DNA from 2 places in the Nesterenkonia sp. HG001 genome. Region 2 is predicted to be linked to the other one. Evidence: predicted binding sites of a transcription regulator. Region 2 holds the regulator's gene; the other holds the start of a gene.
The links. Region 2 encodes LexA, which represses DNA repair genes until DNA is damaged. Its sites were predicted from a motif close to TCGAACANNTGTTCGA; they were not measured.
Positions count from the first base shown of each region.

Region 1: a site for LexA is predicted at 2,012-2,027, ahead of ODE13_RS12875 (DUF6504 family protein). Genes of this name have one in related genera too.

Region 1 covers NZ_JAOSZD010000007.1:156,627-161,041, reverse strand. The annotation lists gene ODE13_RS12880 (glycoside hydrolase family 13 protein) at 1-1,892, shown strand, start outside; gene ODE13_RS12875 (DUF6504 family protein) at 2,139-2,666, shown strand; gene ODE13_RS12870 (DNA polymerase III subunit alpha) at 2,712-4,415, shown strand, end outside.
Region 2 covers NZ_JAOSZD010000001.1:139,915-144,329, reverse strand. The annotation lists gene hflX (GTPase HflX) at 1-428, shown strand, start outside; gene ODE13_RS00625 (ATP-dependent DNA helicase) at 425-2,470, shown strand; gene lexA (transcriptional repressor LexA) at 2,496-3,284, opposite strand; gene ODE13_RS00615 (LysM peptidoglycan-binding domain-containing protein) at 3,583-3,993, shown strand; gene ODE13_RS00610 (histidinol-phosphate transaminase) at 4,082-4,415, shown strand, end outside.

The DNA of each region.
Region 1 (4,415 bases), on a different contig from region 2:
CCCATCACGACGGCTCACCCCTGCATGTCTCGGACGGCGCCCCCGCTCTGGGCGAGCGCGTGCGGGTGCGGCTGCGCGTGCCGGAGGGCTTCGGCCCGCTGGAGGCGGTCATGGTGCGGTCCAACCCGGACCGCGAGCCGACATGGGACGAGGCCGAGCCGCTCGGTGCTGCGGGCGGCTGGCAGTGGTGGGAGGCCGAGGTCACCGTGCACAACCCCCGCCATGGCTACCGCTGGCTGCTGCGCGGCGCCGGCCGTGTGCACTGGCTGAACCAGTCCGGTCTGCACCCCGGGGAGGTCCGCGACGCCGATGACTTCGTCCTGCTGGCCACCCCGGCGGCTCCGGCCTGGCTGGCAGAGTCGGTGATGTACCAGATCTTCCCGGACCGGTTCGCCCGGTCCGCAGAGGCCGCGGATCGTGAGACTCCTGAGTGGGCGATCCCGGCCGCCTGGGAGGACCCGGTGGACCCCGTGATGCCGTGCAGGAGCCAGCAGCTCTACGGCGGTGACCTTGACGGGATCGTGGAGAAGCTGGACCATCTGGCCGAGCTCGGAGTGGACCTGATCTACCTGACGCCGATCTTTCCGGCGGCCTCGAACCATCGGTACGACGCGGCGAGCTTCGAGCGGGTGGACCCGCTGCTCGGCGGCGATGAGGCCTATGTGCGTCTGGTCCGGGCCGCCCACGCCCGAGGCATGCGGGTCATCGGGGACCTGACGAGCAACCATTCCGGGGATCGCCACGAGTGGTTCCAGGCCGCTCTTGCCGATCCTGGGGCCCCAGAGCGGCAGTACTACTACTTCGCCGAGGACGGCTCCTACGAGTCCTGGCTGGGCACGCCGTCACTGCCGAAGTTCGACTGGTCCTCCGAGCAGCTGCGCGAGAGGTTCATCCAGGGGGCGGACTCGGTGGTCGCCCGCTGGCTGCTGCCGCCCTTCGAGGCCGACGGCTGGCGGATCGATGTGGCGAACATGACCGGACGGCTGCGCGACGTCGACCTCAACGCCGAGGTGCGGCAGATCCTGCGCCGCACCATGGAGAGGGTCAGCCCGGACACCGTGCTGCTGGCCGAGTCCACCAATGACGCCACTGAGGATCTGCAGGGAGACGCCTGGCACGGGGCCATGACGTATCCGGCCTTCACCCGACCGCTGTGGTCCTGGTTGAGCGATCCCACCGGGGAACCTTGGACCACAGCGGAGGGCTCCCAGTGCACCGAGCCGTGGTTCTTCGGCCTGCCGCTGGGCGGGATCCCGAAGATCACCGCCGCGGAGTTCGCCCAGGCGGTGACCCGATTCTCCGCCGGGATCCCGTGGCGGATCCGACTGGGGAACATGCAGCCGCTGAACACCCATGACACCGCGCGGTTCTCCACGCACGCGGCCCAGGGAGCCATGCCGCTCGCACTGGGGCTGGCGATGACCCTGCCGGGGGTGCCGGTGCTCTTCGCCGGGGACGAGTTCGGGCTCACCGGGGCCGACGGCGAACTCAGCCGCACTCCGATGCCGTGGGGCACGGAGTCCCAGCCGGAGGTCGCCGAGCAACTGCGACTGTGCCGGGAGCTGGTCGGTCTGCGCCGCGGTCATGAGGTGCTGGCCCGCGGCGGGATGCGCTGGGTCCACGCTGACGACGACGCCGTGGTGTTCCTCCGCGAGTCGGCCCAGGAGAGCCTGCTGGTGCTGGCCACCATGGCTGAGCGTGAGATGGAGCTTCCTGTGGTGGCCGTGCCGGGGCTGGCGGCGTCCTGCGGTCAGCGGGATGAGCCGGCGATCTCGCGTCTGACCGGTGAATCTGTGTGCGACCTCTCCGGTGAGACCATGCGGATCTCCGCCCTCGGCCCGTCCTTCACCGTGTGGCGGCTGCCCGGGGTGCCCGCCCCCGCTGCGCGCTGAGCGTTGCGCCTGCCGGCGGTGTCGGAGGATAACTCCGGCACCTCGGCAGGCGCCTGCCTGCGGTGTCGCACGCCCGCCTGCCTCGCATGTCAGCGGTCCGCCGTAGCCTCCCTTTGTATTCGAAACTGTGTTCGAACTACGATGGAGGGGCGAGAGGCGGTGCCTCGCTCCCCGCTCGCTCCTTCCCATCGTCAGCGAACACTGCACCTGCGCGCCTTCGGGCGCTGGACCTAGGGAGTAGAGCTGATGAGCACCACCTCGACCACCCCCGCCCTTCCCGGCGTCGTCCGCCTCGTCGCCCCGGAGGAGGCTCGCCGCCTCGCCGCCGCGAGGAGCCAGAGCGCCGCGAGCCGATCCTCGGCCCCTGCTTCTGGCTCTGCTTCTGGCTCTGCCTCTGGCTCTGCCTCTGGCTCTGCCTCTGGCTCTGGCGCAGGATCCCGGAACGATGCAGCCGTCATCCCGCTGTCGCGGGCCCTCACCGAGGAGCTGACCGTCGAGTGCGACGAGACCGGCATCCCGCACCGACTGTGCTGGCGGGATCGCTGGCATGCCGTCGTGGAGGAGCCGGTCCGCTGGTTCGAGCGCCGTCGCTGGTGGCTCGAGGACGCCCGGGTCGAACGCGGTCGCGGTGCAGGGGTCGTCGACCATGAGATCTGGCGGCTCCAGATCCGCCTGGAGGCCGCCTCCCGGGCCGTGCCTCGCACCGTCGACCTGAGCCGTCACGCCGGCTCCGGACGATGGCGGCTGCTGAGAGTCCACGATGCGGCGGCCTGATCTCACCGCCCCTGACCGGCTCACCCCACCTCGGGGAGCACGCTGATGGGTGGGTTCGTGCATCTCGACGTCGCCTCCTCCTTCAGCGCCCACTACGGTGCCAGCTGGCCGGAGGACCTGGTCGCGGCGGCCGCCGCGGACGATGCGGACGCCATCGCCTGCGTGGACCGGGACGGCCTGTACGGGGCGATCAAGCATGTCACCGCCTGCCGCGTCCACGACGTCTCCCCCATCCTCGGGGTGAACCTGCAGGTCATCGAGGAGCTCCCCGACGGCGGCCTGGCGGACCGCGGGCGGGTGGTTCTGCTCGCCCACGGTTCGGCGGCCGGGTATGCGGCGCTGTGTCGGGCGGTCTCTGCCGCCCATCTGCGGGACACCGGCGCAGGGCCCCGCCTCGGCCTCGCTCGGCTGGTGGAGCTGGCCTGCCCCGCAGGGGTGCGGACCGTGGCCTCCGGGGAGGCTGATCCGGCACTGTTCGTGCTGCTGGGGCCGGAGAGCGACGTCGGTACCGCTGCGGCCACCCGACGCTACGCCCAGGCCCGGGGGCTGCTGCACGGCTGGCGATCGGCCCTGGGGGCCGCCCCGCTGCGGATCGAGGTGGTCTCCCACCTCGCCCCTCCCGGAGAGGCGCTCTCCACCGCCCATGCCGCGCGGATGCTCGCGATCGCCGAGGACTGTGCAGTGGACCCGGTGCTGACGAACATGGTGCGCTTCGCCCAGGAGGACGACGCCACCACCGCCGATGTGCTCGACGCGGTCCGGGTGCTCTCCAGTCTCCACGTCACCGAGACCCTGCAGCCCAACGGCCAGGGCTGGCTCAAGCCTGCCCGGACGATGGAACGACTGGCCGGGGAGATCTGCGCGTCCAGCTCGGCGGCACACATCGACGCCGTGGACCTGCTCGAGCACACCCGGGCGCTGGCGCAGCGTTGCCTCCTGGACCCGGTGGCGCACATGAGCTTCCGCGTGCCGAAGGTCCCGGAGGCCCGGGTGATCGGGCTGGGCAGGCAGGGGCGGTGCACAGATCCGCGCCGCGAGCTGCGCCAGCGCTGCGAGGCCGGGCTCACCGCGCGGTTCCCCCGGCTGTCCTCCTCAGCCGCCGCGCAGGTGAGGGGGCGGTTGGAGCATGAGCTGACGATCATCGAGGATCTCGGCTTCTCCAGCTACTTCCTGACGGTCGCAGAAGTGGTCGAGATGGTCGAGCAGATGGAGGTGCGGGTCTCGGCGCGCGGCTCAGGGGCCTCCTCTCTGGTGAATCATCTGCTGCGGATCAGCGCGGTGGACCCGATCGAGCATGATCTGATCTTCGAACGTTTCCTCTCACGGCGCCGTTCCACCCTGCCGGACATCGACATCGACGTGGAGTCGGCCCGCCGCCATGAGGTCTACCACCGGATATTCGAGCGGTTCGGTGGTGAGCGCACCACGCTGATGAGTATGCAGAACAGCTATCGGATCCGCGGAGCCGTGCGCGACGCCGGCCTCGCTCTGGGACTGCCGGAGGAGGAGATCGCGCAGATCGCTGAGACCATGTGGCGTTTCCCGGCCAGTCGGTTCCGAGAGGCGCTGGCGGAGAAGCCGGAGCTGCGCACCCTGGCCGCCCGGTTGGACTCCGAGCGGTCGCAGGGGCGCCAGCAGCTGGACCTGCTGGTGGATCTCACCGAGCGGCTGGACCGGCTTCCCCGGCATATTTCCACCCACCCCTGTGGGGTCATCCTGGGCGATGAGCAGCTGCTGGACCTCACGCCG
Region 2 (4,415 bases):
AGGTGCCGGAGATCATCGTGCTCAACAAGGCGGACATGGCCGACGACGTCGTCATCGAACGGATCCGTCGCCGGGAGCGGCGCACCGTGCTCGTCTCGGCGCACACCGGCCAGGGAGTCGACGATCTGCGGGAGCTGATCAGCGAGTCGATCCCGCGTCCGGACGTGGCGCTGGAGCTGCTGGTGCCCTACGCCGCCGGGGACCTCGTCTCTCGGCTGCACGGCTCCGATGCAGAGATCCTGAGCACCGAGTATCAGGCCGAGGGCACCCGGATGAGCGTGCGGGTCCGGCCGGAGCTGGCCGCCGAGCTGCAGGAGCACGTCGTGGCCGGTGGTCACACCGCTTTGGGGGAAGCGCCCTCTGAAGATCCGGACGCTGAAGATCCGGACGCTGACGCCGAGGCGACGGACGAGCCGGGCGCTGCATGAGCGCGGAGGCGCCGACCACCCAGTCCACCGGGCATCTGCGGTCGACCACGTTGCTCGAGCACGCCGTGACCGCTATGGGCGGCGTGCATCGGGAAGGTCAGGTCGACATGGCACGCCATGTCGACCATGCCCTGCGACGGCGGCGGCACCTCCTCGTGCAGGCGGGCACCGGGACGGGCAAGTCACTGGCCTACCTGGTGCCCGCCGTCGTGCATGCGCTGGACAGCGAGCGTCCGGTGCTGATCTCTACGGCGACCCTGGCGCTGCAGGCGCAGATCATGGGCCGGGACCTGCCGCGCCTGCTGGAGCAGCTGGGGGACGAGCTTGACCAGGGGGTCAGCATCGCCCTGGTCAAGGGGCGTGCCAACTACCTCTGCAAGCACAAGCTCGAGGGCGGGTTCCCTCAGGAGGATGAGGAGCAGGCGCTGTTCTCCTTCGGCGACGAGCCCGCCGGTGAATCCGCCCCGGAGCCCGGCTCTCGGTTGGGTCGGGAGGTCGTGCGGCTGCGCGAGTGGGCCGAGGAGACGGAGACGGGAGATCGTGATGACCTCCCTGAGGGGGTCTCGGACAAGGCCTGGCGGCAGGTCTCGGTCAATGCTGTGGACTGCATCGGACCGCGACGATGCCCGATGGCCTCGGAGTGCTTCTCCGAGCTCGCCCGCGAGCGTGCTGTGGACGCTGATCTCGTGGTCACCAATCACGCGATGCTGGCCATCGACGCCTTCGAGGGTCTGCAGGTGCTGCCCGAACATGACGCGGTCATCATCGACGAGGCCCATGAGCTCGCTGACCGGGTGACCTCCGCCGTCACAGCGCAGCTGTCTGCGCAGATGATCCAGACGGCGGCGAACTCGCTGCGCCGGCACACGTCGCTCAGCGGGGAGGATCTGCAGGCTGCGGCCATCGCCGTCGACGCCGCCTTCCACGCCAAGGAGTCCGGACTGCTGGCACGTGGGCTGGACCCTCAGCAGACCCAGGCCCTCGAGATCGCCCGCAACGCGGCCCGCACGGCCCTCTCGGACAGCAAGCCCTCCGGAGACTCCGACGGCGACACCGGTCGCTCCACGGCTCGGGCCCGGGTGCAGGCGGTCCAGGAGACCGCGGAACGGATGCTGCAGTCTCCGGAGACCCCGGACGTCATCTGGCTGACCAGACCTGGAAGCTTCACCCCAGGAGTGGGATACCGCGAGGCCGACATCACCGAGCCGCCGGTCGTGAACGTGGCTCCCACCTCGGTGGCCGGACGGCTCCGCGAGGGACTCTTCGGTGACAGGACTGTGATCCTGACCTCGGCGACGCTCACCATCGGAGACAGCTTCGAACCCGTCGCCGGCGCGCTGGGGCTGGGTGGGGAGAAAGCCCCTGCCTGGGATGGCGTCGACGTCGGCAGCCCATTCGAGTACCCGAAACAGGGGGTGCTCTATGTGGCGAAGCATCTGCCGGCTCCGTCGCTGAAGACCGCCGACCAGCAGCGTGATGAGCTTGCTGAGCTCATCGAGGCCTCACGCGGGGCGACGCTGGCGCTGTTCTCCTCGCGCCGTGCGGCGGAGGAGGCGGCCGAGGACCTGCGTGAGCGGCTGGACGTGCCGATCCTCTGTCAGGGAGACGCCACGATGTCGTCACTGGTGCGGGAGTTCGCCGCGGACGAGGAGACCTGCCTGTTCGGCACCATGGGCCTCTGGCAGGGTGTCGACGTCCCGGGCCGATCCTGCCGACTCGTGGCGATCGACAGGATCCCCTTCCCCCGACCCGACGATCCGCTGATGAGCGCGCGCACCCAGGAGGTGGCGCGCCACGGAGGCAACGGCTTCATGCAGGTGGCCGCCACTCACGCCGCCACGCGACTGGCCCAGGGCGCGGGGCGGCTGATCCGCAGCGCCGAAGACAGGGGAGTGCTGGCCATCCTGGACTCCCGGCTGGCCACGGCGCGTTACGGGGGCTTCCTGAAGAAGTCCATGCCGGACTTCTGGCCCACGGTCAGCGGAGACATCGCTCGAGGCGCGCTCCGCAGGTTGGCGGACCACCAGTCCAGCGAGGGCTGAGTCCGCGCGGACCTCCGTCCTTGGGTCAGAGGCTGCGCAGCACGGTGACGACCCGGCCCATGATGGTCGCCTCGTCGCCGAGGATCGGCTCGTAGCTGCGGTTCTGCGGCAGCAGCCACTGGTGCCCGTCGCGACGGCGCAGGGTCTTCACCGTGGCCTCATCGTCGAGCAGCGCTGCGACGATGTCGCCGTTCTCCGCCGTATGCTGCCGGCGGACCACCACCCAGTCGTCCTCGAAGATGCCGGCCTCAATCATCGAGTCACCACGGACCTGGAGCATGAACAGCTCACCCTCTCCGGTGAGCTGGCGGGGCAGAGGCATCACGTCCTCCACATGCTGCTCGGCCAGGATCGGGCCGCCGGCGGCGATGCGCCCGACCACCGGGATGTCAGCGGTCCGGCTGTCGGACTGCTCGCGATAGGCGTCCAGGTCCACCACGGCGCTGTCCACGGCGCGGCGGCGCTCCGCCGGCCCCTCTGAAGCCGGGGAGGTCTGCTCCGCGTCAGTGGGACCCTCAGCGGCCAGGAGGCGGCCTGAGGAGTCACGGATGACCTCCATGGCGCGCGGCTTCCCCGGGACTCTGCTCAGGTAGCCCATCTGCTGGAGACGAGCGAGCTGATGCGTCACCGAGGACAGCGACGCGAGGCCGCAGGCGTCCCCGATCTCACGCATCGACGGAGGATAGCTGCGCTCGGCGAGGGACTGCTGGATCACATCGACGATGCCGCGCTGCCGCTCGGTCAGGCGGGGAGCCTCCCCATGCGTCCGGTCCCGCGGCAGGTTGTTCTCAGCAGGTCGCTTCTCCACGGCCATGTCTCACGCCTCTCTCCGCAGGGTCTCATCGGGTTCGCGGCCGACTCCGGAACGTCACGAGGCCCAGAACGTGCAGTTCATGTCAGAGGGTCCTGATGGACTCTCCGACATGGACGCCCGATCGAACATCGCATCCGAAACTCGGTTCGAACATGTGGCTCAGGCTACGGGAACCGGGCGCCCGGGGCCAGCATATTCGAACGCATGTCTGGTCCCGCGTCGAACATGTGTGCTAGAAATAGAACACAGCTTCGAAGAGTCTTCGATGCCACAGTCAGTACGAGAGAGGTTCTTCCCCATGCGTCACTCGCACACCTCCTTCACCGCCCGTCCGGTCTCCGGTGCGGCTCACGCATCCGGCCCCCTTGCCTCGGTCGCTCTCGGGCGTTCCGGCATGACCCTGACTCGTCGGGGGCGGCTGCTGCTCATCGGCCTGCCGGCGCTCACTCTGCTGGCCGCCGCCCTGGTCGGACTCGCGCTGCTGGCCGGCAGCTTCGCCAACATGGCCCAGGCCTCGAGCCAAGAGCCCGCAGGTGTGGAGGCCGTCGAGGTCACGGTCGCCCCCGGGGACACGCTCTGGAGCGTCGCCTCGGAGCTGGACTCCGGCGAAGACGTCCAGGTCCTCATCGGGCAGATCGCGGAGCTGAACGACCTCTCCTCCTCGGAGCTGCACCCGGGGCAGACCCTCCACGTTCCGGTGCTGGACTGATCGTCCTGTGGCCGATGGGCGTGACGCACTGCGTCAAGCTCAGGCTCCACGGTGGGGGCGGGCCCAGCTCCGCGAGTAGGATGGGCGCGTGAAACCTCAGCAGAACGGGGCCGGCGCGACGCCGACGACGGAGAACCCTGACCGATCAGATCGTCTGGCGCGGCTGCCCCTCCGGGATGAGCTGCGCGGGCAGGAGCCCTACGGGGCCCCGCAGCTGACCGTGCGGGCCATGCTCAACGTCAACGAGACCACCTATGACGTCCCCGCGGACGTCGTGGACGCGATCACCACAGAGGTCCGGCTCGCCGCACAGTCCCTGAACCGTTACCCGGACCGCGAGTTCACCCGGCTGCGCGAGAAGCTCGCCGACTACCTGGGCCATGGGCTGAGTGCCGAGAACATCTGGGCGGCCAACGGGTCCA